DNA from 3 places in the Pseudoalteromonas sp. CF6-2 genome. Region 3 is predicted to be linked to each of the others. Evidence: predicted binding sites of a transcription regulator. Region 3 holds the regulator's gene; each other region holds the start of a gene.
The links. The regulator LexA, encoded in region 3, represses DNA repair genes until DNA is damaged. The targets are predictions, from matches to a motif close to TACTGTATNNNNATACAGTA.
Positions count from the first base shown of each region.

Region 1: L3Q70_RS10125 (SulA-like leucine-rich domain-containing protein) is a predicted target of LexA. The motif match lies at 5,804-5,823, and genes of this name have one in related genera.
Region 2: L3Q70_RS11580 (YebG family protein) is a predicted target of LexA. The motif match lies at 8,088-8,107, and genes of this name have one in related genera.

Region 1 is NZ_CP091442.1:2,179,902-2,190,062, reverse strand. Features, by position in the region: gene L3Q70_RS10175 (GGDEF domain-containing protein) at 1-170, shown strand, start outside; gene L3Q70_RS10170 (ion channel) at 167-1,147, opposite strand; gene L3Q70_RS10165 (SprT family zinc-dependent metalloprotease) at 1,251-1,937, shown strand; tRNA gene L3Q70_RS10160 (tRNA-Tyr) at 1,979-2,063, opposite strand; tRNA gene L3Q70_RS10155 (tRNA-Tyr) at 2,112-2,196, opposite strand; gene L3Q70_RS10150 (VC2046/SO_2500 family protein) at 2,309-2,824, shown strand; gene L3Q70_RS10145 (DUF6172 family protein) at 2,986-3,285, shown strand; gene L3Q70_RS10140 (alpha/beta hydrolase) at 3,352-3,993, shown strand; gene L3Q70_RS10135 (alpha/beta hydrolase-fold protein) at 3,996-4,811, shown strand; gene L3Q70_RS10130 (YchJ family protein) at 4,823-5,302, opposite strand; gene L3Q70_RS10125 (SulA-like leucine-rich domain-containing protein) at 5,343-5,780, opposite strand; gene L3Q70_RS10120 (S9 family peptidase) at 6,083-8,008, opposite strand; gene L3Q70_RS10115 (ATP-binding cassette domain-containing protein) at 8,158-8,748, shown strand; gene L3Q70_RS10110 (DUF6136 family protein) at 8,745-9,839, shown strand; gene fadE (acyl-CoA dehydrogenase FadE) at 9,836-10,161, opposite strand, start outside.
Region 2 is NZ_CP091442.1:2,488,962-2,499,122, reverse strand. Features, by position in the region: gene L3Q70_RS11615 (heme lyase CcmF/NrfE family subunit) at 1-1,455, shown strand, start outside; gene L3Q70_RS11610 (DsbE family thiol:disulfide interchange protein) at 1,452-2,024, shown strand; gene L3Q70_RS11605 (cytochrome c-type biogenesis protein) at 2,021-2,482, shown strand; gene ccmI (c-type cytochrome biogenesis protein CcmI) at 2,483-3,742, shown strand; gene L3Q70_RS11595 (VacJ family lipoprotein) at 3,752-4,483, shown strand; gene L3Q70_RS11590 (HDOD domain-containing protein) at 4,545-5,768, opposite strand; gene putP (sodium/proline symporter PutP) at 6,144-7,655, shown strand; gene L3Q70_RS11580 (YebG family protein) at 7,729-8,034, opposite strand; gene L3Q70_RS11575 (helix-hairpin-helix domain-containing protein) at 8,284-8,577, shown strand; gene L3Q70_RS11570 (DUF6170 family protein) at 8,595-8,897, opposite strand; gene dsbB (disulfide bond formation protein DsbB) at 8,897-9,415, opposite strand; gene L3Q70_RS11560 (chorismate mutase) at 9,546-10,161, opposite strand, start outside.
Region 3 is NZ_CP091442.1:3,367,412-3,377,572, forward strand. Features, by position in the region: gene cyoE (heme o synthase) at 1-553, opposite strand, end outside; gene L3Q70_RS15650 (COX15/CtaA family protein) at 563-1,552, opposite strand; gene L3Q70_RS15655 (hypothetical protein) at 1,572-2,066, opposite strand; gene L3Q70_RS15660 (SURF1 family protein) at 2,047-2,796, opposite strand; gene L3Q70_RS20405 (DUF2909 domain-containing protein) at 2,811-3,122, shown strand; gene L3Q70_RS15670 (cytochrome c oxidase subunit 3) at 3,022-3,897, opposite strand; gene L3Q70_RS15675 (cytochrome c oxidase assembly protein) at 3,909-4,463, opposite strand; gene ctaD (cytochrome c oxidase subunit I) at 4,463-6,055, opposite strand; gene coxB (cytochrome c oxidase subunit II) at 6,055-7,197, opposite strand; gene lexA (transcriptional repressor LexA) at 7,710-8,327, opposite strand; gene L3Q70_RS15695 (hotdog fold thioesterase) at 8,489-8,929, shown strand; gene L3Q70_RS15700 (hypothetical protein) at 8,935-9,315, opposite strand; gene L3Q70_RS15705 (hypothetical protein) at 9,473-10,161, shown strand, end outside.

The DNA of each region.
Region 1 (10,161 bases), 1.2 Mb from region 3:
GCGATAAGCTAATAGCATCATTCGAAGCCCGTTATCCAGAACTTCATTTAAGTTTTGGTTTGGTTGCTGCCCCTCTCGATAGCACGGTTGATGCCGAGGAGCTAATTAATCGTGCAGACAAAAAAATGTATGAAGCAAAAAAACATCAAGGCTCGTTTATCGTTCACTAGCGCGTCATACGTTTTACAAATACCACCACAAACAATGCAAGAGAAAAGCTACCACAAAATGCTTCAATAGCCGCTATAAGTCTTGAAAGGCCAATAGGCGTGATGTCTCCATAGCCTAAGGTGGTAAAGGTAACGACACTAAAATAAATACTATTTAAAAGTGCTGATAAATTTTGTGAAAAGGAGTTATCAAAGTTTAGTTGCAAAACAGTATTGTCATAGCTCACGCCAAATAAAAAATAACAAATAGCACAACAGATTATCAGTGATAAGCTAAAGCGAATCACATTTTCAGGTTTTTCCCCATACCCACATAACATATCAATAAAGCTGGAGGTAATTTGCTTTGTAGAACCTTTGGGGTACTGTGCATGTCTCATGCGAAGTTCTTTATAAGTAAAGTTACCTGCGAGTTCAAAAAGGCCCTGATGTTCCGATGCTTTACGAAGATTTCGATAAATCTCTTCGGATTGTTCAAATAGATCATGTGCTTGACTATGTTGTTTATTTTTTCGCGCTTTAATTGCTTGCGATTCTTGTAATAACTTTTCTCCCAAATCAATATTATCGATGCGGCTATCGTTGAGTTTAACGCCAAGCAAGTTTGTGTCCTTCAAATCACAGTAATGCAGGCTCGCATTATGTAAATTTGCTTTCATGAGTGAGGCATTGGCAATTCTATTATTGAATAAATGTGCACCAGATAGGTTTGCTCGGTAAAAATTGCAGTAGGAGAGATCATAACCTTCTTCATCATCTTGCTTAATTAAGTTAAGCCCAGATAAGTTAGCTCTTTGTAATTGTAAGCCTTGTAATAACCCACCTTTTTTAGCGTAACGCTCCAATTTCTGCGTTAGTTCAAGCCCAGACTTATCAAATTTATTGTCGTGCCAAAAACAAAAGCCAGATCCCATATCAGTTTCTTGGCACTTTTTTCCTGTGGGAGAGGTATAACTACAACAGGGTTTATCAGGCATAAGAATGAAAACTTATTTGTTAGTCATATTTATAGATTAGCAGGTATTTTACAGGGTAAAATGTAATACCAAGATTTTATGCATTGAATTGGTTTATTTTTTGTTGGATTACACATTAAAACGCAGTAAACGTAGGAAAACAGTAGCGATTAAAGTAGCTCAGCAGCAGCTAACAGTCTACGCGCCGCACTTTGTACCACTAGGTGATATAGAGTCCTGGCTCGTATCTAAAAAAGACTGGGTACAAGCACAAATTGCTAAGCAAGCGTCACAAGCACAAATGCGGCAGTTGCCATTGGAAACGGGCGTAATAAACTTATTTAATCAACCGTTAGCAATTAAACTTAATAAAGGCAAAAGTAGTCACTGGCAACAAAATGAACGCTCAAGTGAGTTGAGCTTATCAGTGTCATCACGTGTAAAGAATACAGAGAGTAAATATTTGTCATTACTGGAAGACTTTTTACATCACAAGCTAGAGAGCTACCTTGAAATGCGTATTCACGACTACTGCTTAAAAATGCAGGAGGCCTTGCCAGAGCAGTTAAAAGTGCAACATTATAAACGTCGCTGGGGGAGCTGTAATCAACGTCGAGAGTTAACTTTCAACCTACACTTAGCCTGTGCGCCAACGTGGGTAATCGACTATGTAATTGTTCATGAACTTGCGCATTTAAAATATATGAATCACAGTTCTGTATTTTGGCAGCGTGTGAGTCGCTTTTACCCTGATTATAAAAAAGCAAGTCAGTGGTTAAAAGTAAACGGTAGTCAGTTACGATGGCAATGAGATAATAAAAAATAGATATAAAGAGAAGTCGTTTAGAAAAGTGGTGGAGGGAGCTGGATTCGAACCAGCGAAGGCTGAGCCGTCAGATTTACAGTCTGATCCCTTTGGCCGCTCGGGAACCCCTCCACACTAATTGTTATTGCATTTGGCCCCACTTAACTGAGCGTAGAAAAGTGGTGGAGGGAGCTGGATTCGAACCAGCGAAGGCTGAGCCGTCAGATTTACAGTCTGATCCCTTTGGCCGCTCGGGAACCCCTCCAATGCAACGGCGCTGATAATAGCAAACTGATTATTTAAGTAAAGAAAAAAACTAAAGAAAAATGGATTAATGCCGATAACTGGTTAATCTTGAAACTATTCGGCTAAAGTCTATGCAAATTGATGGTTTGTTACTCAATGAGAGTCAACTTGATAATCGTCTTAATAAAAGTGTTCATGAGCAACGCAGTGGAGAATTTGCTTTACTATTGGCAATGCTCTCTCATGATGTGCTCGACTTTAGTCAGTTTCATCTCCCAAAATCAGAGTTAGCTAACACCCAAATATCCGAGCAAGCGCTACGTAATGAATTAGGAGCGGGACCAAAGCAAGCATTAGCACCAGAGCAATTTGATATGCTAATTGGCGAGCAAAATGCTTTCCGTCTTCTAAGTGGTGGGCTTACAGATATACGTTTACGTCAATGTTTAAACCCAGAACCACTGACAATTCGTGATGATAAATGCCATGTGCCGTTAAATGTCATTGATAATTGCGAACCTGCGGTTAGAAAGCGTCATTACACTAATAATAGTGTTACAGAGCGACCACAAATGGATGCAGCGGCTTTTTATGATGGCTTAAAAGACGAATCAATTCATCAGCCTTTGTACTTAGCGACAGCTTAAACAATTAATTCAATTGTCATAACTTTCTTGTACGCTACAATAGGTAATATAGATAAATTTAAGCGTATTATTAAAAACTACAGCTAATTTTAAATGTGCTTGTTATAATGCGACCTAGTGGCTTTATGCCATGACTATTGAATCAAGTTATTAGGACCATAATGAAAAAAACATTCACGCTTAACCATGAGAAAATCAAATATCCTCGTATGGTTGATGCAGCCAAACACGAAGTAAAAAAATACTTAAAACGTGAACGCAACAAAACACTTCCTGAAGGGGCTGATTATTGGGCGTTTGACTGTAAGTTTGGCGAATCTGCAGAAGATGCTCAGGTTGTGCATGTGGCAGAGATCAACAAATGCATTAGCGATATTGAAGCCAAAGGACTTATGACGTTTTATGTTGAAATCTTAGCGCGTCCTGCACAGCGACAATTACAAGAGTTTGACGAAGAGTAAACGTCAAACGAGCGAATCTAAGAGTGGGCCTTATGGCCCATTTTTATTGCCTAGCTATGGATTAGTATGCGCTGTTTTTTATTACTGCTCGTTATTTGCGGATGCCAAGTCCAAGCAAATACGATTTATGATGAGCTTCCTAGTAGCTTCAATAGCAATGAGCATTATGTTTTTTATTCTCATGGTTACATCGTCGAAGGTGAGCACATTCGTCCACGCCATCCAAAATATGGCACTTATGATTTTCCTGCAATTAAAAAAGCACTAGCAGATCCAGCCTATAACTTAATTGCATACCACCGAAAAAAAGGCACGGCCCCATTTTTATTTGCTAAAAAGCTAGCTGCTGATGTCGACATCTTATTAAATGCAGGTGTTCCTGAGTCGCATATTAGTCTAGTTGGTTTTTCACGGGGTGGGGCATTATCGATACTGGCAGCCAATGAACTTAAACGCACAAATATCAACTTAATTATATTAGCAGGGTGTGCCAGTTTAATTAAAAAGCATCCATCAGTTAGGGCATACGGTAAGGTTTACTCAATCTTTGAACGTTCAGATCAGGTTGGCTCTTGCCAATTTTTAATTGATAGGAGTGAAGCCACTAAGTTCGAAGAAATAAGCATTAATACAGGACTCTCTCATGGCGCATTTTATAAGCCAAAAGATGAGTGGGTGTTACCCGTTAAGAAATGGCTAAAGGATTAACGATGCCTAATATACTTTTTATTTTGATGTTCTGTATTTTTGGGACAAGCTTTACCACTTGGGCTGAACCCTATACTTTGCCGCGCACTAATACAGTTTTGCTAAAAGATAAACATACAGAAAACGAATACCCCATTACTATCAAACTGCCTCGTAGCTATCAAAAGCAAAACCAGAAACGTTACCCAGTGGTTTATCTGTTAGATGCCAATTACAATTTACCCATAGCCTCTGGTGCCAGCCGCTTTATGATGAATTCAGGCTCTATTGAAGAGGTAATTCTTGTTGCTGTTGGTTATCAAAAGGGCATATCTGGGCTCGATAGCCGAATTCATGATTACACACCGTTTGTTGATAAGACGTGGAAACGTGCTACAGGGGGCGCAAAGCAACATTTAAATTACTTAAAACAGACTGTTATCCCTTATATTAACGCACATTATCGAACTGGCACGCAAAAGACGCTTGTCGGTAATTCGTTAGGGGGCCTGTTTGCTGCTTATACCTTATTTACCGAGCCGACGCTTTTTTCAAGCTATATACTGGGCAGCCCATCAGTGTGGTTTAAAGAAAACTCAATATTAGCTATGGCTGTAAAACCAGCTACCAACACTACAAAAGTTTACATCGCAGTGGGTGAGCTTGAAGAGAGTGAAGGTGAAAAAATGGTTTCTGGTACTAAACAATTAGTAGATAAAATTAATAAGCAAAGTGGCGAACACGTGATGACAAATTTATTTGTTATTCCACATGCCCACCACGCAACGGCTTTCCCTACAACGGCCAGTCAAGGTTTAGATTGGCTATATAAAAAGTGATTAGCCATGATTTAAATTGCGTGACATTTTTTATATTTTTTGCCGCTACCGCAAGGGCATTCATCATTACGGCCAATTTTAATATCTGCAACGGGCGTTATATCACCATCTAGGTAACGCCATAGTCCATTTTCTATAATAAAACGCGATTTCTCGTGTAACTCACAATACAAGTTTTGGTAAAAGTAATTTGCTTTAAATTCTACAAAACCTTCTTGCTCGTTATATTCAGTATCTAAAACGCTTAGTTTGGTAAAACGACAGCTATTAGCAAAATCTTTGATTTCGCGAACCGAGTTAGCGGCTTGTTGGCTTTGTGCATAGGTACTAAATACATATTTTGCATCTTTTAGCGCGTAAGCACTAAAACGAGAACGCATAAGTTGCTGTGGAGTATCAGCTTGGCTTGCGCCTGTATGAAATGGCTGGCAGCAAAGCTCGTAAGTCAATTCGCTGCCACAAGGACAAAGGGAGTGTGTGAGTGATGTCATAACAACTTACCTAAAACTATAAATTGTTATTTTAACAAGCCTATTGTGGCTGGGGTACTAAATTGTTTAATTGGGCGCTTTTTGTAAAACAATAAAACTTAGCAGATGCCTGCTCAAGGTTTAAATTCATAGCATCTAGTTGGTGGTTGTTTACAATATCTGTCCATGTGATCACAGCAGCAAAGTTACCGTTATGTAATGCTGAGCTAAGTACGTACTCAAGGTTAACTAAATGCTTTTGTCTGATCACAAGTAGTTTGCTGGTATCAATCGAACATGAATCTAATAATGCTTTGCTAGGAACATGATCAGGGGCAATTAATAGTGTCCATGCATTTTGGCTATTGTAATGATGCAATACTTTTAATAGCTCAAAGGTTGCTGATATTTCGTCTTCAATTTGAATTAAATTAACAGACGCTTTGTCGTTATCTTGTTGGTAGCTTTTAACTGTTCTTAATGTAATTGGCTGTAACATAACTTTCACTCACTGGTTGTTTATACAGTATGTGTATACAGTAGTTTATACAGTGTTTTTGCGCAAGTACTTTTTTGCTATTTTTTAACCAATAGTTCAGTTTTATTTTAATTAAAAATATTTAGTTGTTATTAAACAGTTGGTTATGGTTTTGTTTTGAAGGTTGAAAAAGGTGAGAAATTTACCACTAAAGCTATACAGTGTTTTGCACAGTACTGTATGAACTACTAAATTTTGCTTATATACAGGTATTTTGCATAAAAAAGCCGGTATAAAACCGGCCTTTAATCTTTACTATTTTACTACTTATCTAAGTAGGTATTTAAAAACTCAAGGTATGCGTTTGAGGCCTTTATGCGGTTTTCCTTTTTAGTAAAACCATGGCCTTCATCATCAAATAACACATAGTCGACAGGCACACCATTTGCCTTTACAGCGGCAACAAGTTCATCGCTTTCAACTTGTAAAACCCGTGGGTCGTTAGCACCTTGGATCACCATTAATGGTTTAGTGATGTTTTTAGCGTGAAAGAGTGGCGAAATTGCACGGTGACGTTCGCCGTCTGTAGCTGGATCGCCCATTTCATCATACAGCGCCTTTTTAAAACTTTCCCACCATGGTGGAATCGAGTTTAAGGTTCTAACCCAGTTTGTCACACCAAAGATATTGATGCCTACTTTGAATTCTTCAGGTTCGAAGGCAAGTGCTGCAGCGGTCATAAAGCCACCGTAACTCCCTCCCATGATGCCAATTTTGTCTGCATCAACCCAATCTAGGCTTTGCAGGTGCTTTTTACCATAAACGATATCTTGTAAATCGTCAGTGCCATGTTTTTTGTCATCTAAATGGAAGAAGGTTTTACCGTAACCTGAACTGCCACGGTTATTGACTGCAAAAATGGCATAACCATGATTGACTAGATGCTGCTGCATCGCACTATAACCTGTGCGGCTTTGTCCGCCAGGACCGCCATGCACCCAAACTAAAGCTGGTACTTTGTTGTTGCTGTTTGCTTGCTTAGGCTTGTATAAAACCCCTGGGATTTCTAAACCATCAAAGCTTTTAAAGCGCACAATTGTGCTTTCAACTAAGTCACTTTGATCAATTGCATCACTTAGTGTGTTAGTTAACTGTTTAGCTTTCGACTCACCGAGTTGCCACACAAATAAGTTGCTTGGTGAGGTATCTGAATTCAAGTAAAACGCCATGGTTTTTTCATCAGCAGAGAAGTTTACACCTCGTAAATTACCAGCAGGCAGCGATGGCATAGCAATGCCTTTACCTGTGGTGGTATCGATTATCGACACCTTAGTGCTTGCGTCCGCATTAACACCACTTACTTGATAACGGCCAGATTTAGAGAAATAAATAAAGCTCACATCCCATTCATCTTTGAGGGCAGGGCTATGCTCGCCAGTGGTTAAATCATAGCGCCAAATTTCTGCAAACTCACCTTTGGCATCGGTTGAGTAATACAGTGATTTACTGTCCCTTGAGAAGGTTTCAGGACCGAACTTGGCATCGTCGTCATGATGAGTGATGAGTTCAGGTTTAAGCGTTTTTTTGCGAGTATCAAGAATGAATACATCGCTGTCTTTGTTAGAATTGTTTTTCGATAAAGCAATAAAACGGCCATCAGGGCTGATTGCACCGACATCAAGCCCCATAGTATTTTGATAAACAGGGGTCACTTCATAGCTGCTAGTATCAACGCGGTACAGATCCATAAATTTAGCGTCGCGTTGGTTGCTGGTTATAAAGAAGTGTTTACCATCTTCAGTAAAGCCAGCAAATCCTGCACGGGTTTCTTCACCAGGGGTGAGGTCTTTAACTGTGCCATCGGTTTCGCGAACATAGATGTGATAACGCTCGTTACCCCCTGAGTCTTTAGTAAATAGCACGCGCTCATCGTTAGGGAAATAAGCGACTGCATAAGTACTGTCTTCAAAATCTGTTAAACGGGTTTTCTTGGCGGTTTTAATATCGACTTCGTACAAGCTATAAATACCGCTTTCGTCGCTGCTTATTAGTACTTTGTCGCCCTTCGGCGAAAAGCTACTGCCCATAATTGAGGTTGTATCAAAAAAGGTCTCAGCATCATATTGCTTAACTGTTTGCACTTGCTGTTGGTTATTAGTACTGGTTGTTGATTGGTTTGATTGTGAACATCCTGCTAATGCAAGGCTGAGCGCACAAGCAATGGCTGCTAATTGGAAACTCGGTTTCATTGTAATTATTCCTTTTTATTTTTCCGCAATAGAGTCTTACTTGTTCAATTTATAAACGCAAGCCTTCGAGCGTCGATATTTGTTACAAATCGTGTAACTAAATGTGGACACTAGTGTGTTAGTATTTTTCCAGAATTAAAGGAATAATCATGATAGAAATTAAAGACCTCAATAAGCGTTTCGCTTCGGCTCAAGTTTTTAAAAATTATAATAAGCAGTTCAACGGCAAAAAAACTTGTTTACAAGCAGCTAATGGCAAGGGCAAAACAACATTACTGATGATCATTGCAGGCCTCGAAAGTTCACAATCAGGGTATGTTTTATTCAATAGTGAAACAATAGAATCTGTTCAAAATTATGTTTCGATTGCCAGTGACCGTATTGCGCTGCCCGATTTTTTAACCGCGCGACAAATTATTGAACTTAGTTGCAAGGCGTTAAAGAAAGAAATGCCAGAGCAACTTATTACTGGATTTAGGTTGGATGAGCATCTGAACACCCGTTTCAGGGCTTTGTCGAGTGGTAATCAAAAGAAGTGCCAGCTTATTATTGCTTTTTTAAAGCAAGCCCCATTTTTGTTGTTAGATGAACCGAGTGCAGCATTAGACCAAGAAAGCATTCGATTTTTACTGACTTTACTTGATGACTACCTCAATGATAAACCTAATGGGCAGATCATCATAACAAGCCATGAACCGGAGGTATTTTTACAGCACGGTTTTGAGTGTTCATCATTATGATTGACTACTTTGCCAGATACATCTCATTTCTCTCTTTTCGATATCTAGCATATACGACTACCCTTAAAAGTATGCTGTCTCAGCTAAAGAGTTTTAGCTTGCTGTTCGCACTCGTACTAGGTCCTGCATTTCTTGGTTTGGTTTTACTGTTGTTTTTAGGGCTTGGAAAAATAGTTGATAGCTATGCAGCTCCCGCTTACGGTGCAAAATTAGCAGTGGTTTATCTTTTACTTGAATCGGTGATGTTATGGGCCATGGCCCCAGCTATTAAAAATGCGCAAAATAGGGCATTTCAGCGCAGTTTATTTAAATCTTCTTGGCGAGTGTGCGTTGACTGCAAATTACTATTTTTAAGTAATGCTTGGCTTATTGCGAGTTTATTAATAGCAATGGATCTATCGCTAAAGCAATGGCTACAAGTGCCTCATTTTCTTTTGTTCATGTTGTTGCAATGGTTTTGTGGGGTATTTGTTCTTTATAGGCCACTTGCGCTCTTTTATAGCTTCTTAATAAGTTTTGTATTGGTACTACTGCCTGTTAGTTTAACTTCGCTGCAATACTTTTTGGGGTTTGTAGCTATTTTCTGCTGTTCGACTTTAATTCCCCCTGTGAGAATAAGTCATAAGTTAAAAATACACTCGCTTGCCTTATTTTGGCTTAGTTACTTTTTACAGAACAGCTGGAGCTTAATATGGCGTGGCTCAGTATTGCTAGTATGCTTGCTCGCTTTATTACAGCTAATTGCAGTTCGTAGTGACTTTAGTGACTTGATACAAGCTGTGGCTTTTTCAGTATGCGTGTTGCTAACGAGCTCGCTGCAGTTCGATTGCTTGGCCGTTTTTAATAAATACCGGTTATTTTTTCAAAGTGCCAACCTAGGCAAGCAGTTTTACATAAGCCAGTTTTTACCCAGCCTTATATTTTTTGCTGTGGCTCTAGTGGTACTTATAAGCATGCTTGGCACTAACTTGAGTTACATCCCCATTGGGGCAGTATGGTGTGTATTACAGCAATATTTAGCGCAAAAAAAACCAGCGCATTATGCGCTGGTTTGGTTCGTTATAACAATTGGAATAATGTTTATTGCTTAAGCGGCATCCGCTTTTTTATTGCCTTCACCACGAGCAACTTTACCAGCAACTAAGTCAGCAGGGTCAAAGTCGTCAACGTTAATAACGTCAAGACGGGCTTTTTCAACTGCGGCTAGTTTGTCGGCTTCTGCTTGGCTTAAAATGCCTGCTTCTAAGCCCATTTGCGCTACTTTATCAAGTTGGAAGAAAGGCAGTTTTACGCCTTTTTCACGGCATACCTTATTAAACAGCGGTTCAACTTCGAGTACGTCTTTGAGCGTTTGCTCTTGACGACCAACAAGGTTAAGCGGCTCGTTTTTAAGGTAAATGTAGTTAGCTAAAC
Region 2 (10,161 bases), 880 kb from region 3:
CCTGGTATGATTATTCACCCGCCATTGCTTTATATGGGCTACGTGGGTCTGTCTGTGTCGTTTTCATTCGCCATCGCTGCGCTGCTAACAGGTAAACTTGATAATACTTGGGCTAAGTGGTCTCGTCCTTGGACTATGACGGCATGGGGTTTTTTAACATTAGGTATTACTATTGGTAGCTGGTGGGCTTACTCTGAGCTTGGCTGGGGTGGCTGGTGGTTCTGGGATCCAGTTGAAAACGCATCATTAATGCCATGGCTGGTGGCAACTGCGTTGTTGCACTCACTATCAACCACAGAAAAGCGGGGGGTATTTAAGTCATGGACCGTATTACTCGCTATTGCTGCATTCTCTTTAAGCTTACTCGGTACGTTTATTGTTCGTTCAGGCATTATTGTTTCTGTGCATGCGTTTGCGTCAGATCCTAACCGCGGTATGTTTATTTTAGCTTTCTTAGCTATTGTCGTCGGTGGTGGTTTATCGCTTTACGCATTACGCGTTTCACAGGTTAAAAGTGAAGGCCGTTATAAGTTCGCTTCCCGTGAAGTGGCACTTTGGTTAAATAATATTTTCTTAGTGGTCGCTACGTTAATTGTATTATTAGGTACGTTATTACCAATGATTCATAAAGAGCTTGGCTTGGGTAGTATCTCGATTGGTGAACCGTTTTTCAACAAGATGTTTGCTATCTTACTCGTGCCATTTGCTATCCTAATGGGCATCGGGCCTTTGCTTCGCTGGAAGCAAAATAAATGGTCGATGCTACAAAATAAATTAGCCTTATCAGCCATTGTGAGTATTGTCGCAACTGCTGCGTGGTTGTATTCGAGCTACGACGTAATTGCGCCTCTGACTTTTATCGCTACGGCACTTGCTGTTTGGATTTTTGTGACAACTTTAGTTGATTTAGCAGCTAAAGTGACCATTCATAAAACACTGGCTGAGGGCTTCAAACGTTTAGGTTTAAGTTATTGGGCTATGGTACTCGGTCATGTCGGTTTAGCGTTCGTGATTGCAGGTGTTACATTAACGTCTGCTTATTCAGTTGAACGTGATGTCTCAATGAAGCCTGGTGATAAAGTGGCACTTAATGAGTATCAATATCGTTTTGATGGCGTTAAAAGCATTCGTGGTGCTAACTATAGCGGTCACGCAGGTGTCGTTACGGTACTTAAAAATGACAAGCAAGTAACTGTGTTACATGCTGAAAAACGCCGTTATGACATTGGCATGCAGTTTATGACAGAAGCCGCGGTCGATGCAGGTTTTACCCGTGACTTGTATTTAGCACTTGGTGAGCAATTAAGCCAAGGAGCATGGTCATTGCGTATTTATCATAAACCGTATGTCCGTTGGATGTGGCTCGGTGGTATTTTAATCTCCATTGCAGGTTTCCTTGTACTAGGTGATAAACGTTATCGTCAAAAATCAACAAAAGAGGAGGCTATGGCATGAACCGCAAGCTATTAGCGTTAGCCCCTTTACTGGTGTTTGTTTTACTGTGTGTGTTCTTGTATCAGGGTTTGTTTGCCAACCCTCGTGAACTACAAACTGGGCGTATTGGTCACACAATGCCGGCTTTTAACCTTCCAGACTTAATGGATGAATCTAAGCGTTGGACTGATGCCGATTTAAAAGGTGAAGTTTACCTGCTTAATGTGTGGGGCACGTGGTGCCCAACTTGTTTAGCTGAGTTAGGTTACCTAACAGAACTCAGAGAGCAAGGTGTGAAAATTATTGGCTTGTATTATGAGCAAGGGTATGACCCTGACTTTGATGGGCAGTTTGATATCAACGCATTGCGCGAAGATGTAACAAGCATGCTTAATCGCGCTGGTGACCCGTATCAGTTTAATATTTTAGATTTAAAACGCACCTTAGCACTAGATTTAGGTGTATCGGGGGCACCAGAAACCTTCTTAGTCGATAAGCAAGGCACTATTTTGCTACATCATACCGGTGATATAAACCCGCGAGTATGGCGTTCGAAGTTTGCACCTTTGATGCAGGAGTTACAGCAATGAGATTAATTATTTTTTTAGCAAGCTTGTTAATGACTTTCAGCGTATTCGCACAGCAGGATAAGTATCAGTTTGACAATGACGAGCAAGCAGTGCGCTTCAGTGAGTTAACAAAAGAGCTACGCTGCCCAAAATGCCAAAACCAAAATATTGCCGATTCTGATGCTGTCGTCGCTAAAGATCTACGAGACAAAGTATTAGCACTTGTGAAGGATGGCAAAACCAAGGATGAAGTTATTGAATATATGATTGATCGTTATGGTTACTTTGTTCATTACGATCCGCCTGTTACACCTGCAACTTTAGTGCTTTGGGTGTTGCCAGTTTTGATAGTTGTGCTTGGTTTTGGCTTTATTGTGATTCGACAAAGAAAAGCCTCGGTGAAGCAAACATGGACTCATGAGGACGAAGCGTTACTTGCTAAGTTAATTAAACAAAATCAACGTCAGGAGCAAAGCTAAATGGCATTAATGTGGGCTTTATTTGTTTTACTCACACTGATTGCATTGCTATTTGTTGTGGTACCCTTTTTTAAACGCGAAAAAATTCAACGTCTTGATCACAATGCAAACTCGGAATTGATCCGTATCTATCATCAACGTTTAGAAGAGTTAAACGCTGACCTTGAAAATCAGCGGATAGATGCGCAAATGTATGAGGAATCTGTTGTTGAGCAAAAGCGACGCTTATTAAACGAGTTATCGCCTGAAAAAGCGTTAAATAGCTCAGGTAACAATCGCATATTTGCCTTGACGGGGGCTGGTTTTTTAATTGCATTAACCGTTATTTTTTATAGCTTCACAGGCAGCCAGCAACAAATAAAAGGCTGGCATGATGCCATGGCAAACTTAAAGTCATATGGTGAACGTGCTGTAATGCAGGATAAAGAGCCATTGACTCCAAATGAGCTACAAGCATTTGCACTTGCGCTGCGTACTAAGTTAGACAGAAGCGGCGATGATGAAGTTGCGTGGATGTTGCTAGGGCGTGTGGCTATGTCGTTGAATGAATATGACATGGCAATGCAATCATTTGATAAAGTGCTAAAGATGAACCCAGATAACAAGCAGGTGCTAATAAGCTATGCACAAGTTTTGTTAATTGAGGGGAGTGATGCAAATATGTCGCGTGCTGCGACAATGCTGTCGAAGGTTCTTAAATCAGAACCAACTAATGTTGATGCGATCTCGTTATTGGCATTAATTGCTTATGAGCGTAAAGATTGGCTACAAGCTAAAACGGCATTTGAAGTATTACTGGCTAGTATGCAAAAAAATGATCCTCGTTATAGCATGATAGCGCAGCGAATTGCTGAAATAGATGCGAAAATGGGCAGTGAAGAGGTTACTGATAACACACAAGCTGAAATAGCAAACAGTGAAATAAAAGTCACCGTTGATTTAGCCAGTGAGTTAAAAACACAGCTTCCGGATGATGGCACATTATTTGTTTTTGCAAAAGCAGCGAGTGGCCCACCTATGCCATTAGCGGTTGTTAAAATGACAGAGTATAGCTTTCCACTAGAGGTAACACTCAGTGACAGCAATGCCATGGTTGAAGGATTAACGCTTTCTAGTACAGATAAAATTATCTTAACGGCGCGTTTATCAAAAGATGCAACTGTGGTACCTTCTAGCGGCGAATTAGAAGGTAAGTCAGATATTTTAGAGCGTGCTGAAGTTAAAGAGTACGCATTGCTGATTAATGAATTGATACCGTAAGGACAGTCGATGTTTAAGCACAGTTTATTTTTTATTTTTTTTGCGGTGCTCGCAGGATGCGCACAAGTACCTGATGAAAAACTGGATGACCGTGACCCTTTGCAGTCATTTAACCGCCCCATGTATGACTTTAATATGGACGTATTAGATGCTTATATCCTTCGTCCTGCGGCTGTTGGTTATGTCACTGTGACCCCCGTGCCAGTTAGGCGCAGCATCGTGAATTTTACAGATAATATAACCGCGCCGACGGATATGGTGAATGCTGGCTTACAAGGCAAGCCGGGTAACATGAGTATCAGCCTAGCGCGTTTTTTAGTAAACTCGACGGTAGGCTTATTTGGTTTTTTTGATGTCGCATCATCGCTTGGCTTAGAAATAGTTGATGAGGATTTTGGGCAGACCTTAGGTGTATGGGGAGTCGGTGACGGTGCTTATCTTATGTTGCCCGGTATGGGACCAACTACAGCAAGAAACCTAACCGGTGATGTGGTCGATAATATTGTTTTACCTGAGATTGCACTCACCACCCCACAAACAATACTTGTTTTTGCATTAAAGGCTGTAGAGGCGAGGGCATCATTAATACCTCAAGAAAGTTTATTAAATGAGTCGCTAGATCCCTATATCTTTATGAAAGATATTTATTTTCAGCGTCAACTTTATGAGCTATATGATGGTAATCCGCCAATTGAAGAAGAGCCTGATGATTTTGATGAGGACTTCTTAGAAAATCTTTAACACTCCCTCAGAATAAAAAATGCCAGCGTTTGCTGGCATTTTTTATTCGCTACATGTTTTTCTAATCACCAAACACTGACATTTGTTCATTGGCCCAGTTAACAGCGTCATGATAAGCATCGGGCACCTCTTCAGGGGCTAGACCCAGCTCGTGTTGAATATCTTTAGCGCCCTGCCAGTTTGCCTGCTCATATTGCTTTACAAGGCGTAAGTAAACGGCAAGTTGCCCTTCTTCATCGAGCAATGCGGCTTTTATGTCATTACTTAATGGGAGCTTTTTCATCACGCTCGGCATATCTTCATCTAAGATAGCATCCATTAATGACATCATGCCCGTTAAAAATGCCATGCCAGTATCACGTAGCTGACCGTGACTAATGGCAAGTAATTCGGTAAAGCGAGCTCGCGTTAATGATAGTCGAATTAGCTCAGCAGGTTTATCTGCGGCAACTTGTGCAGCAAATAACAGCGATAAGAATCGTTTTATCTCTTCGTTGCCTAATACAATAAGGGCTTGCTTGATGGTGCTAATTTCTGCACGGCGCTTAAATGCCGCAGAGTTTGAGTAGCGTAGTAGCTTGTATGATAGGTTAACGTCTCGCTCGAAAACTTCAGTGATTTTTTTCAGGTTTACATCAACGCTTGAGGTTTCATACAGAAGCTCTGCAAGTGCCATTTCTGAGGGGGGAAGAGTTTTACTTTGTACCATCTCTGGCTTTGAAAAGAAAAAGCCTTGAAAGTAGCTAAAGCCCATATCAACAGCAAGTTGATATTTCTCATATGTTTCAACCTTTTCCGCTAAAAGTTGGATCTGAGGGAAAGGTTTGATTGCTTCTATGACTTCTTGTATAGATTCCTTTGTACAGGTTAAAAAGTCGATTTTAATAATATCAATAAAAGGGTAAAAATGACGCCAAACAGGTTGATGAATATAATCATCAAGCGCAAGGGTATAGCCTTTTTCTTTTAAGTCTTTGACTACGGCTAAAAGGCGTTTTCCAGGTTGGATTGTTTCGAGAATTTCTACAACAATCTGGTCTTTACCAAGCAGTAGTGGGTAGCCTTTTTGTAACGTTTCTAGCGTAAAGTTGATATAGGCAGGTTTATTGTCGGTTAAATCATCAAGGCCAAAGTTAAATTGGCTGCCTTCTATGAGCCGAGAAGTCGCTTCATCACCATCAATCTCAGGAAACACGTTATCTACACCATCTCTAAAGAGAAGCTCATAGCCTACAAGTTTCTTTTCTTTATCTAGAATTGGTTGGCGCGCAGCGTAAAAGTACATATTTGAAGCAAATCCACATCAGTTAAATCATTTTTCCCCGCAATATATTGCATTGCGTTTGAAATAGCATTAGTTAAAAGAGCTGAAACGGGGAAAGTTGTTTTATTATTTCATTTTAGATCCTAAGACTAGGATAAATCGTAATAGAATTCTATTACTTGCGTCTAAATAATAGAAAAATTGTTAGCAAAGTGTTTATTGCGTCAAAGCCGTTACCCATCGGCTAGATTGGAGTTGGAGGGTAGAAGCATGATATAGTCGTGAGTGATATCGGTTTTTACCCCAATAATGTCTTAAAATTAAATGGCTTGCGAGTCATTATTCGGATTAAAAGCCAACATTAATCAATAATTGGAGGCTAATTTGGAAACAGGAATGATAATTTCGTTAGCATTGTACTTCATCGTAATGTTGGGGATTGGGCTTTATGCTTACAAACAATCAACAGATGATGTATCGGGATACATGCTAGGTGGTCGTAATCTATCACCAAGTGTCGCTGCGCTATCAGCAGGTGCATCAGATATGAGTGGTTGGTTACTGATGGGTCTGCCAGGTGCAATGTACTTGTTTGGTTTAAGTAAGGTATGGATCGCAATAGGTTTGGTACTTGGTGCTTGGGCAAACTATTTTCTCGTCGCACCACGTTTGCGCGTGTATACAGAGAAAGCGAATGATTCAATCACCATTCCAGACTATTTTGCAAATCGCTTCGATGATAATAAAAATGTTCTGCGCGTAATTTCAGCTATTGTTATTATCGTATTCTTCACTTTATACACCTCATCAGGAGTTGTTGCGGGTGGCAAGCTGTTCGAAAATTCATTCAATATGAGTTACGAGATGGGCTTGTATATCACAACGGGTGTGGTTGTTCTTTATACATTATTCGGTGGTTTTTTAGCAGTTAGTTTAACTGACTTCGTGCAAGGTTGTATCATGTTCGTGTCGCTGCTTGCAGTACCGATAGCGACCTATACTATGCTTGACCAGCCGTTTATGGATACGTTAGCAAATGCTCGCTATGACTTATTATTAAGCTCACCGAAAGAATCAGAAATTCATGCACTTAATATGATGGACTGGTTTGCAGGTGGCTCAACAATTGCCATCATCTCGGCAATGGCGTGGGGACTCGGTTATTTTGGTCAGCCACATATCATTGTACGCTTTATGTCTGTTCGCTCAGTGAAAGATATGCCTACTATGCGCCGTGTGGGTATGTCGTGGATGACATTATCGGCAATTGGTGCTGTGCTAACTGGTCTATTTGGTGCCGCTTATATGCTGGAAAACCAAATGCCAATTGATGACAAAGAAACGATTTTCTTAGTGCTGTCTGAGCTTATTTTCCACCCACTGATTGCTGGCTTCTTACTTGCTGCTATTCTTGCGGCGATTATGAGTACTATTTCGTCGCAGCTATTGGTGTGTTCAAGCTCACTGACAGAAGATTTCTATAAAATATATCTTAACCGCAGTGCGTCTCAAAAAGAGCTTGTTTTAGTTGGTCGTATTAGTGTTATTTTGGTTGCGTTGTTTGCTATCTACTTAGCTTATGACCGCGACAGTTCAATTCTTGACCTAGTCAGTAATGCATGGGCAGGTTTTGGTGCTGCATTTGGGCCACTTGTTTTATTCAGCCTTTACTGGAAACGTATGAACCTTCAGGGAGCTATAGCGGGTATGGTTGTGGGTGCTGCGACAGTTCTATTTTGGATTTATGCACCCGTTACGATTGATGGGCAAAAATTAAGTGCAATTATCTATGAGATAGTGCCTGGGTTTATTCTATCAAGTATTGCGATAGTCGCTGTGAGTTTAAGTACAGCAGAACCTAAAGAAGAAATTACTAAATTATTTGATGACGTTGAGGCATCATTGTAATTTTTAATTAAACACTTTTGATTAAATACAAAAAGGGCAACATAGAGTTGCCCTTTTTATTGGATTTTTATTTTTAACCGGCTGCTTTTTCTTTTATATCTGCCACATTGTCGGTGGCTGATTTTGCTTTTTTAGGTTTTACAGGGGCCTCTTTAGCACCTTTCAAAACAGCCATAAATTGGTCTTTTTCTTTTGCCATCTCAAGTGCAAGAGATTCAATTTGTTGCTCACTAAGTGGTACGTCAACTTTCTCAAGCATCATTTCTAGTGATTCAGCAATGTCGAGCATTTTGTCATATGCGTCAGCTTCTTTTTTAGTAGTAAACGTCATTCGCTCGACTCCGTTTCTTTCTACAACATATTTAACAACAACAGCCATGATTTCTCCTGCATTTAAGCGTGGCATTTGTAGCGTAGCAACGCCACTTTGATTACTGTTTTTATATACAGTAATCGTTTGTGGCGGAATTTGCAAGTTTGATAAGTCTATTTTTTGTGGTGATTATTTGACATTGCGGTTGGTTTTAGGTTTATTTAATGATGTCACCATTATAGAAACGGTAGGGATGCAATAAGCGTTAGGTGACAATTAACTTAACTATCCATAATGGATATCACGGAGGAAAATATGAAACTATTATCAAGTCTCTTTCTATCAATAGGCTTAACTTTATTGCCCACTTTACCTATTAGCGCAGCTGAAGATAAAGGAGCTGAGCAAGTTAAACAGCAAAAGGTGAATATAAATAAAGCCAGTGTTGAGCAACTCACTTTGCTTCCTGGCGTGGGTGAGTCAAAAGCCAAAGCGATTATAGAACACCGAACTCAGCAGGGGCCTTTTAAATCATTAGAACAACTCAAAGATGTAAAAGGGATCGGTGAAAAGGTGTTCTCGCAGTTAGAAGGAAAAATTATTCTTTAAATAAGTAAGCAGGGCGGTTATTCGCCCTGTTTAAACTCTTTAATTGCTACTTGTAAATGAGGGAGCGCAAACATGTTTTCTATCGGTGTTGTTATGAGTGGATAGCTCAGACCAGCTAGTAGCAGCCAAGGCACAAGCGACCAGCCCTGAAAATAAGCTAAACCTAAAAACAGGGGCGCTAAAAAAACAAGTTTACATACCGATAAAATGATCTTCTGTATAGGACTTAAATGCGCAAGTGCAAGAGCAATAATTTGCTGACGTTGTCTTACTTTAAACTCTTTTAAAGCAGGAATTTGACTAGAAAAAAAATACAACATTACAACGACTTTTTAATTACTAAACGACTCGCTACAACAGCGATAAAAACAAGCGAATAGGCTGCAAAAATAACTTCCATCCACGCAGGCATACTCATTGACGCAAATTGCCAATCTATGTTTCCACAATCACCTGTTGCAGCAAAGAAGCTTGGGATCCATTCGTGTAGAGGCATGAAGCTTGGAAAGTTTGGTTCAAATGCACAGCTAAATGCAAACGGGTCTGTATTGTTTTGCATCGCGATGTGTTCTTTGGCAATAAAGTAGCCCCAAATTGAAGATATTCCCCAAGTAACAAATGCGATAAGTCTACATAGGGTACTTTGTGGGTTGATTGCGCCGACAATGCCTGCGCCAAGAAGGCCAAGCATAGCAAAACGTTGGTAAATACACATTATGCAGGGCTCAAGTCCCATATTATATTGAAAGAACAGTGCTGTTATTTCAAACACAAATGCGGTTAAAGCGAGTAAAACCCAAGGTGTTCTTTTGCTTGCTAATTCAGCTAACCAATTCATGAAAAATCCAATTTTGAAGTGTTTTCAAGATTATGCTTAGGGAGTGCCTTAGGTGCAAGTGTCTGCGGTGAATATTCGTAACAAAAAAGGAGCTTGCTAGCTCCTTTTGGTGTTACGATTAGTTTTTACGTTAAACGCTGACAGCTTGTAAAGACTCGCTTTGGTAGCAGCCTAGAATACGAATATACTGGGTGTGCTCTTTCAGCTCTTCGAGTGCTTGCTTGACATGTAAATCATCTAGGTTAGCCTCTAAGTCTACATAAAAAACCTCTTCCCACGGGTTACCGGGTACAGGACGAGATTCAAGTTTTACAAGGTTTATTTGATGATGCTTAAATACCATTAACGCATCAGCTAATGAACCAGCTTGTTGCTTGGTTGCCATGATCAAGCTTGTTTTTGTTGGTATTTGTTTAGAAACCTGTAGTGGTTTACGGGCAACAACGATAAAACGGCTATGGTTTTCACTTTGATTAGCCAGCCCTGTTTTTACAACCTCTAGACCAACATTTTTCCCTGCTTGAGCTGAGCCGATTGCTGCGCTGTTGGGCGTATCTAATGCTGATTGCAGTGCATGGAAAGTTGAATCACATGTTTCATGTTGAATATCACCGAGCCCTTGTACAAAGCGGCTACATTGGGCGAAAGGTTGTGGGTGAGCATAGATTTTATTTATGTGAGACAGTTCTGTGTCTGGCAGGGCAAGCAAACAATGCTCAACACTGTGGGTCACTTCACCCACAATA
Region 3 (10,161 bases):
TAATCATCACTAATAACCAAGGCGCAGCTGCCATGTGCCCTGTTTCTGATACCCAGCCTAATAAAGGAGGCATCGCACCAGCAAGTCCACCGATGACAATATTTTGTGGGGTTGCTCGTTTTAAAAAAGAAGTATAGATAAAAGCATAGCCAACCAAAGCAAACAGCGTAAGCACAGCAGTTAACGTATTCGCCCAGATCATCAACATAATAAACCCAAGCACACCTATGATGGCGGCAAAACTAAGAGCATGTAGCTTACTTAAGCGGCCTTTTGCCACAGGACGATGTCGTGTGCGTGCCATTTTGCTATCAATCTCACTATCAACGACATGATTTATTACTGCCGCAGCTGCAGATAATAAACCTATGCCTAGTAGACTTGCTAATTGAACAAATACATCTCTTCCCATATCAGGGGCAAGTGCTAATCCTACCCAAGCTGTGAGTACTAACATCGCAACAACTTTAAATTTGCTTATTGCTAGATAGTCCTTCAGTAATTCAGTGATCTGCGCTGTTACTGATTTTTCAGTTGTTAAAATAAGTGCCATCCCAGCCTCCTAAGTTCTTGCTTTTAGATGAAAACAAAGTCTAACCATGCTCAAAAGCAACAACGCCGCCATTAAGTTATGAGCAAGTGCGACGCCTAATGGAAAATGCCAATGCACGACAGCAAGACCCAAGCAAATCTGGCATAACAAGGCCACCAGTACTGTTACAGTGCAGTGCTTGATCTTTCGAGAATAGGATTTCGAAAAGATTCGCCACATAATCAACGCAAGCACCACACAGGTTACCAGTGCCCATATGCGATGTAGTAAATGTATAGACATGCGTGCCTGTTGCGATAACACGCCATACTCATAGGTACTGTGCTCGAGCGGCAGCTGAAACACACTTGAGAGTGAAAACGGCTGCCCGTAACTACATAGTGGTAAACCATTACAGTGTGGGGCTGCATAATTAGCCGCAAGCCAACCGCCTAAAGCTATCTGTAATACCAACACCACTAACCCTATCAGCGCTAATCTGTAATAAGGCCTCGCCCCTGCATCACCGCCAGTAATAGGCTTAGAGGTCAGCCGCAAATATAGTAAAAATACTAAAGATAAAATGCTAAACCCACCCAATAAATGCCCCATAACAACCAAAGGTTGCAGATTCATGGTCACTGTCCACATTCCTAGAGCCGCTTGAAAAACCACCAGCAATAAAAGTGCTAGCGGTAGTTTCACTGGGGTAGTGGGGTATTGACGTTTCAGCCAAGCAAATACAAACAACGCCAATATAAATAGGCCTAATGCTCCTGCAAAATAGCGATGAATCATTTCTTTCCATGCTTTTGCTGCTTCAAACATCATATCTGGATAATTCTGCTCAACATGCAAAAGTGCAGTTTCATGCTTTGGCACAGTTAAAAACCCGTAACACCCTGGCCAATCAGGGCAACCGAGCCCTGCATCACTTAACCGCGTATATGCCCCAAGCCCCACCACTAAAACAGATAGAAAACACGTAAATAAGACTAAATATTTATAATTTTTATACATTATTGCCCCTTACCGAGTATTAACTTGAACGTGCGTAGTTGAGTAGTTTTTTTAAATCTTTCAGTAAGCCTTTTTGAATTAACCGATTCTCTTCAGGTTTGTTTTTATAGGGGTAATGCAAAACAACCAGTCCCATATGATCGACTAAATATAAGTCCCCCGCTTGAAGATCTGCGTTTTCTTCTAAATGGCGCCAATTCGCTGCTGTTTTTTGCTGCCGACTTAATACAGCAACATCCACTTTTTGCTGGTTTTTCCCTAACGCAACGTATAAGTTTTCAAGACTCGCAAGCTGCTCTTCACACCTTAATTGGCAATCATCTGGATAGTTAAGTGCAATTGTCCATTGCTTAGGGTCTCCTTGCTGCCAATCAGCGAGTTTTACTTCGGTCTTTAACAGCTCACCATGATTACTAGAGCCACTTGGCAACCACTCAAGCTTTAATGCTGCAAAGGCCAGAATAAGGGGCACAAAACAACACAGAGCAAACAAACTAAGTGGATTTATTTTCATGATGTCTCCTTCTCATCGAAAAATACGCAATAACAGCACAGGCCAAGCCAATTAGCAGCCATTGCACTGCATAGGCGTAATGTTTATCAGGACCCATCACAACACTTTTGTAATGGGGTGTCGCTAAGCCATCTGCTTCTTTACGATAACCAATAAAGGCGTGTAACGGCTGCTCTAGTTGACGACTAAAGATGGCTAAATCGACTCCCTGAATACGTTTTGGCCAGCCACTTTCTGCACCAATGTCATCCGCTAAAGTAAAGCCTTGCAGCTGGCCTTGTTTTATTTGAACTGTCGCTGTAATAAGCGCACTGCTAGGCCAAGCCACTGATGGCAATTGATTACGATCAGCGGGGGCTTTGAGCCAACCAAAATTAACAATTAAAGGGGCTGTCTCTCCTTTGATGCTTACAGCTGCAAGTAAGTCATAACCTACTTGCCCTTGATATATTTGATTATCAAGTAGCCAGTAATGTTGTTTATTAACCACCCCAGAGACTTTGACCTGTAAGCCCGTTTTGTTAACACCATCGGGTAAGTTTTGCAGTGCTTGCCAATCCATAACACCTTGTTGGCTTGATACAGCGAGCTGACTTAATTGCTGCTGCTTTTGCTCGCCGCGTTGATACTGCCAAACACTTAAACGCAAACAAATCAGCACCGCAAACACCACAACGCAAATTGCGATAATTGAACTAAGCTTTTGTTTACGCCATAAAATTAACTGCATCAAGGAAACCTAAAATGATAAAAATCATCATTGTGTTGTTATTGTTATATATTGTGTTTAACCTTTTTCGAGCACTGTTTGTAATGATGTCAGCAAAACAGACCGCACGACCCATGTCACACTATTTAGGACGCAGAGTACTTTTCTCTGTTGTTGTGTTGGTGATCATTATTGCCGCAATGAAATTGGGCTTTATTCACACCAACCCATCACCTCTTCGTCACGCTACAGCACATACACAAATACAAATAAACACAGCCAAACCACATCAACAAAATGCCAATACCAAGCTGCGGCCTGAAACGCAAAATGCTTTTCACTACTAAAATGACCTTTGAATATACGCAACAGTACGACAAGCAGAATGACCGTCCCCAAGGTCACGTGCATACCGTGAAAACCAGTTAATAAAAAGAACGTGTTGCCATATACACCCGCATCTAGGGTTAAACCGAGATCCTGATAAGCATGCATATATTCATATACTTGTAAGCCTAAAAAAACGACACCTAATAACACGGTTAGCGATAAGAATACTTTTAGCGCACCACGCTTATTGTTTTCCATTGCCACATGAGCAAAGTGAATAGTGACCGAGGAGGTAAGTAAAATAAGGGTATTAATTAATGGGAGCCCTTGCCAGCCCATAGCCTGTGTTGTGTCACCACTGGGGGTGGTTAAAAGAGGCCATACGGCTTCAAAGGTTGGCCAAAGTACTTCATTGGTCATGGCATTGTTACCAGCCCCACCCAACCAAGGTACAGAAATCATACGGGCATAAAAAAGTGCACCAAAGAATGCCATAAAAAACATTACTTCAGAAAATATAAACCAGCTCATGCCTTGTCGGAATGAACGGTCCATTTGTGCTGAGTAAAGCCCTTTATGCGACTCTTCAATAACGTTTCTAAACCAGCTAAAAACCATATAAATTAATATCGCAATGCCTAAATACAATACATATTGACCACTGCTGCCTTCGCCACTGACTTGCATCACAGTTAAACCAGCGCCAACAGCAATTAAAAACATCGCAATTGCACCGACAATCGGCCACGGACTTTCAGCTGGTACATAATATTTTTCGTAATTCTGACTCATTTTGTTTGCTCCTAATTAGCAATTAGCTTGGCGGCTTCATCGTTTTTAGCCACAACCTGCCCGCTAATATCAAACACGGTATAGGACAATGTCAGCTCTTCAACATCATCCGGTAGCTCAGTATCGACATAAAATAGTAAAGTAAACTCGATTTCTTCACCTGCTTTCATAGGCTGTTGATCGAAGCAAAAACAGGCTATTTTGTGTAAGTATTTAGCTGCTTTTCCTGGCGATACCGAGGGAATTGCTTGCATTATTTTGTCTGTGTTGCTGGTATTCTTAGCGCTAAACTTAACTTCACGCATAGCGCCTGGCTGCACAGCGACACTGTACTGCTGGGACTCAACTTTGAATGGTGCACCGCTTTGTGCATGTGTTGTAAAGCTTACATCTACAGAACGCTCAGTATTAACTGTGTCACTCACTACAGCCTTCTCAAGAGAAGGTTTGCCGTTTAAGCCCGTAACATCACAAAACACGTCGTAAAGCGGCACCAATGCAAAGGCAAATGCAAACATACCAAGGCATGCTAGCAGGAGCTTTTTGAGCAAAGGTGCATGATTCATTACTTAATCTCCGGCGGTGTCTCAAAGGTGTGGTAAGGTGCGGGCGAATCAACTTCCCACTCTAACCCCTCTGCACCATCCCATACTTTTGCAGGCGCTTTGTCACCACCTCTGGCACATTTAAATACCACCAGCACGAACAGTAATTGTGAAAGGCCAAACGCAAACCCACCAATACTAATAATGGCGTTAAAGTCTGCAAATTGCAGAGCATAATCAGGGATACGACGTGGCATGCCCGCAAGGCCAACAAAATGCATCGGGAAAAACAGCACATTGACACTAATTAGTGATAACCAGAAATGCCATTTAGCCAAGGTTTCGTTATACATATTGCCAGTCCATTTTGGCAGCCAGTAATAGGCTCCCGCCATAATAGAGAACACTGCGCCTGTAACGAGTACATAGTGGAAGTGAGCAACCACAAAATAAGTATCATGATATTGGAAATCAGCAGGTGTGATCGCAAGCATCAAGCCAGAGAAACCTCCCAAGGTGAACAATACGATAAAAGCAATGGCAAACATCATGGGAATTTCAAAACTAATTGAGCCTCGCCACATGGTAGCGACCCAGTTAAACACTTTTACGCCTGTCGGTACCGAAATCAACATCGTGGCGTACATAAAGAACAGCTCACCCGCAACCGGCATGCCTGTAGTGAACATGTGATGTGCCCATACGATAAAGCTAAGCAGCGCAATCGATGAAGTGGCATACACCATAGAGGCATAACCAAATAGCTTTTTACGTGAGAAAGTCGGCACGATAGTAGAAATAATACCGAACGCCGGCAAAATCATGATATACACCTCAGGGTGCCCAAAGAACCAAAAAATATGTTGGAACATCACAGGGTCGCCCCCCCCTGCGGCATCAAAAAAGCTGGTCGCAAAGTATTTATCAGTAAGCACCATGGTCACCGCACCGGCAAGCACAGGCATCACAGCAATCAATAAGAATGCGGTGATCAACCATGTCCAAACAAACAATGGCAACTTCATCCATGTCATGCCAGGGGCTCTTAAGTTCACAATGGTCACGATAACGTTAATCGCCCCCATGATTGAACTAATGCCCATAATATGCACAGCGAAGACAAAGAGTGCGGTATTATCGTTACTGTAAGTAGTCGACAGTGGCGCATAAAAAGTCCAACCGAATGCAGGGCCACCACCAGGCATCAGCAATGAAGCTAACAGGATTAAAAAGGCAAAAGGTAGAATCCAGAAACTCCAGTTATTCATCCTTGGCAAAGCCATATCAGGTGCACCAATCATCATTGGCACCATCCAGTTGGCCAATCCAGTAAAGGCAGGCATAACAGCCCCAAACACCATGATCAAACCATGTACGGTGGTCATTTGGTTAAAAAAGTGAGGATCGACAAGTTGCAGACCTGGCTGGAAAAGCTCAGCGCGGATCACCATTGCCATCGCACCACCAATTAAAAACATGGTTAGTGAAAAAATGAGGTATAAACTGCCAATATCTTTATGGTTTGTTGTATATAACCAACGCTTGAACCCCTTAGCAGGGTGGTGGTCGTGATGCGCATGCTCAGTGGCTTGCTCATTAATAACGTTACTCATTAGTTCGCCTCCGCTGCTGCATCAATCGCTGCTTGAATTTGACTCGGCTGGATAACATCACCCGTATCATTGCCCCAAGCATTTCGTTTATACGTAATGACAGCTGCAAGCTGCTTAATTGAAAGCTGTTTATCGAATGCTTGCATTGCTGTACCAGGCTTGCCATGAAGCACAATATCAATGTGATCTTTAACATCACCTAGTACAATAGGGCTGCCTTTAAGCGCAGGAAATACACCGGGTAGCCCCATACCTGTTGGTTGGTGACATGCTGCACAGCTAGCCATGTAGACTTGCTCACCGAGTGTCATTAACTCTTCTTTCGCGAGTGTTTGATCAAGTAATGCAGCATCCGCTGCTGCCGCATTCGCTTTTTTTTGTTTGGCATCAGCCAACCAAGTTGCAAACTCATCTTCAGGTAATGCTTGAACCACAACAGGCATAAAACCATGATCTTTACCACACAGTTCAGCACATTGGCCTCGGTAAACACCGGGTTCGTTAATGCGTGTCCATGCTTCATTGATAAAGCCCGGATTGGCATCTTTTTTCACCGCAAAGTCAGGAACCCACCAAGAGTGAATAACATCGTCAGAAGTCATCAAAAAGCGTACTTTTTTGTTGATAGGGAGGACCAACGGCTTATCGACTTCAAGTAAGTAATTTGCTGTCTTTTCAGCTTGGTTATCTATTTGATCTTTTGGTGTCGACAAAATCGAGTAATAGGCAATATCTTCACCCATATATTCGTAATGCCATTTCCATTGAGAACCCGTGACCTTAATGGTGATGTCTGCCTTAGAGGCATCTTCCATAGCGATTAAGGTTTTTGTGGCAGGCACAGCCATGGCAATTAAAATCACAAACGGAATGGCAGTCCAAAGAATTTCAACTTTTGTGCTTTCATGAAATTGGGCGGGCTTTGCCCCCTTTGATTTTCTATGATGTATTAAAGCCCAAAACATCACCGCAAAAACGATGACGCCGATGACACAACAGATAATAAATATCGTCATGTGTAACTCATAAACATTATTACTTATATCAGTTACCCCTTTACGCATATTAAATTGACTATTTGCCAATGCTAACTGCGGTAGAGACACTAAAATAAGCCACAAGGCATAACGCATTTTACCCATGTGACAGCTCCTTTAGATGCTATTGCAAGACGCAAAGCGAAAAGGCGTACAGCTAGGTGCCCATTCGTATTTTTATTGTTTAGAGCAAACACGTACCAACACGACAGAAATCTGATACAAGCTCATCGTTTAACACCACTGCACATTATTTTGTGTCTTTTTAGTAAAACGGTGTTAACACATTGTATTAACCAATTAGTTAAAAAATGAACAATAAGCAAGTTTTTAATCTAAGAAATGTTTATTTTGGTGCAAAAATAACAACTATAATCAGAGCGTTATTTGTAAAAAAGGGGAAGAGCAAAAACTCAAAAAGAAAGGAAAACTGCGCTATACATGGACTCCGAGCAACGCTAAGGGGTCACAAATCAATGCTAAATAGGTAAAAAGCGGCGTCGCACCAAATTAAATCAGTTTGACGCACCATTTTGAAAACATCTTACTCAGTACAAAACATTAAAACAAAAAACGAGCGCGACTGAAAACGCTAAAGTTACTTAAGTATATTAACGTTACATCCAATCAGCATTACGAATAACGCCAACTGCCAACCCTTCAATGTTGAAAGATTCGTGTTCGAGGTCAACCTCAATCGGTGAAAACTCTTCATTTTCTGCATGTAGGAGGACTTTTCGACCGGCTTTTTCTAAGCGTTTTACAGTCACATCTTCATCAACACGCGCAACGACAACTTGACCATTTTCAGCCACTTGTGTTCTGTGTACTGCCAGTAAATCACCATCCATAATGCCTATATCTTTCATACTCATGCCATTAACACGTAGTAAAAAATCTGCAGCGGGTTTAAACAAAGATGGATCAACCTGACAATGACTCTCCACATGTTCCTGCGCTAAAATTGGCTCACCGGCAGCTACACGACCAATTAAAGGGAGTCCTAGTTGTTCTGGCTCATCTTCCTCAACTAACTGAATACCACGACTCGCTCCAGGCTTCATTTTTATCATGCCTTTTTTAGCCAGCGCTTTAAGATGTTCTTCAGCGGCATTGGCACTTTTAAAACCCAGCGTCTGAGCTATTTCGGCACGAGTTGGCGGCATGCCTGTATCTTTAATAAATACTTTAATAAGTTCTAATATTTGCGATTGGCGTTTCGTTAATGGGCGCATACAACTGGTTTTCCATACAGTACATTTAACTGTGAGTATATACAGTTATCTGAAAATCGCAAATTTAAATTGGCCTCCTCATTTTGCTAAAAAACTAACGTTGAACAGCACAGTTATATGCAATATGGTAGTAGCTTTAATTAGCTTGCTAAGGAAATACCATGAGCATTTGGCACCAGCCAGTCACTTTGGAGCAATGCCAGCAATTTGCACAAGGCATTACAGGTGAAGGAACTTTAATGAAAACCATGGGCATTGAAATAACCGAAATTGGTGATGACTATCTAGTTGCCACCATGCCCGCTATACCAGCCCACCATAATCCAATGGGAATGGTACACGGAGGCGCAAATGTTGTGCTAGCTGAGACTGTGGCCAGTTATGCGGCAAATTTTGTTGTTGACTTTGAAAAGTTTTATTGTGTCGGCCAAGAGATAAATGCCAATCATCTCAAAGCATCACGCAAAGGCGTACTTACAGCAATTACACGCCCTATTCATCTAGGGAAAAGGACATCGGTTTGGGAAATTAAAATTAGTAATGCGGCAGGTGAACTGTGCTGCGTATCACGTATGACCGCAGCGGTGGTAGAACGAAGATAGCGAGCTTAGCTCTGAACTGGGTAAATGGTAATTTCGATCCCTGCGCCAATGGCAGAAATACGTAATAAGGTATCTGCGTGCAGGGCTTGATTAAAACATTTTGGCGAGTCACCTGACTCAAAACCAATATCAAATGTTCGTTTTGAACACGAAAGCCACTGTTTCAATGCATTGCGTGAACATGACTCAATTAATTCGCATAATTGATTAATTGCTTTATCTGGCGTGCTAATGTCAGCTGTTGCTTCAATACGAGCAAGTTGACGATATTCATCTTTGTCATAATGTAAGACCATGGCGTTTTTCTTTAAATCAGCCACCAGTGCACTTATATCGTGTTTTGATTCAAGCTCCAAGTCTACATTTAAAAATTGAATTTCCGACATACCTTCGTTTTACCCTCTATTAATAGCGATTGGAACTTTAACGCAGTTTTGTCTATATACCAAATCTAGAATACAGTTAATGCGACATTATGCCGCATTGGCAGCCTAGTTTAAGCTTTTACAATAGCGCCTATACAAAAATAACAAGTGGTTTTCTATGAATAAACGTATGTTCAAGTATGCCCGCAAAGTGCATAAATGGTTAGGTTACTTGCTCGCCATACAAATCTTTTTTTGGCTGCTGGGTGGCTTGGTAATGAGCGCCATTCCACTTGAAAAAGTACATGGCAAACACTTAGCTAAACGCAGCCTTAGTAATCCATTTAAAGTGCATGATTACATGGCATCAATTGATGCAATAACAACTCAGTTTGAGCAAATTAGTGATATAAAATACAGCCACTTACTCACAAAACCCACCATTGAAATTGCCACTTTAAACGGTACATTTACCTTTGATGGTATAACGGGTGAAGCAATGGCTAGGCCAAGTGAGTCTGAGATTATTGAAAATGCTAAAGCACACCTACTCATTAGTGCAAAGGCCTCTCAAGTACAGCTTTTAGCAAAAGGGCCCAGAGAAATTGCATATAAAGAGAATGTTTGGCAAGTCAGCTTTGATGATTGGCTGACAACTACCCTGTATTTAGATAGCGCTACAGGTAAGGTCATTACAGTACGCAGCACTATTTGGCGTATTTTCGACTTTTTTTGGATGTTACATATTATGGATTACGACGAGCGCGAGGACTTTAATAACCCCTTACTTATAAGCTTTGCAGCCACCAGCGTACTGTTTTGTATTTCGGGTATTTTATTATTACTACAAAACCTACGTATAAAGCG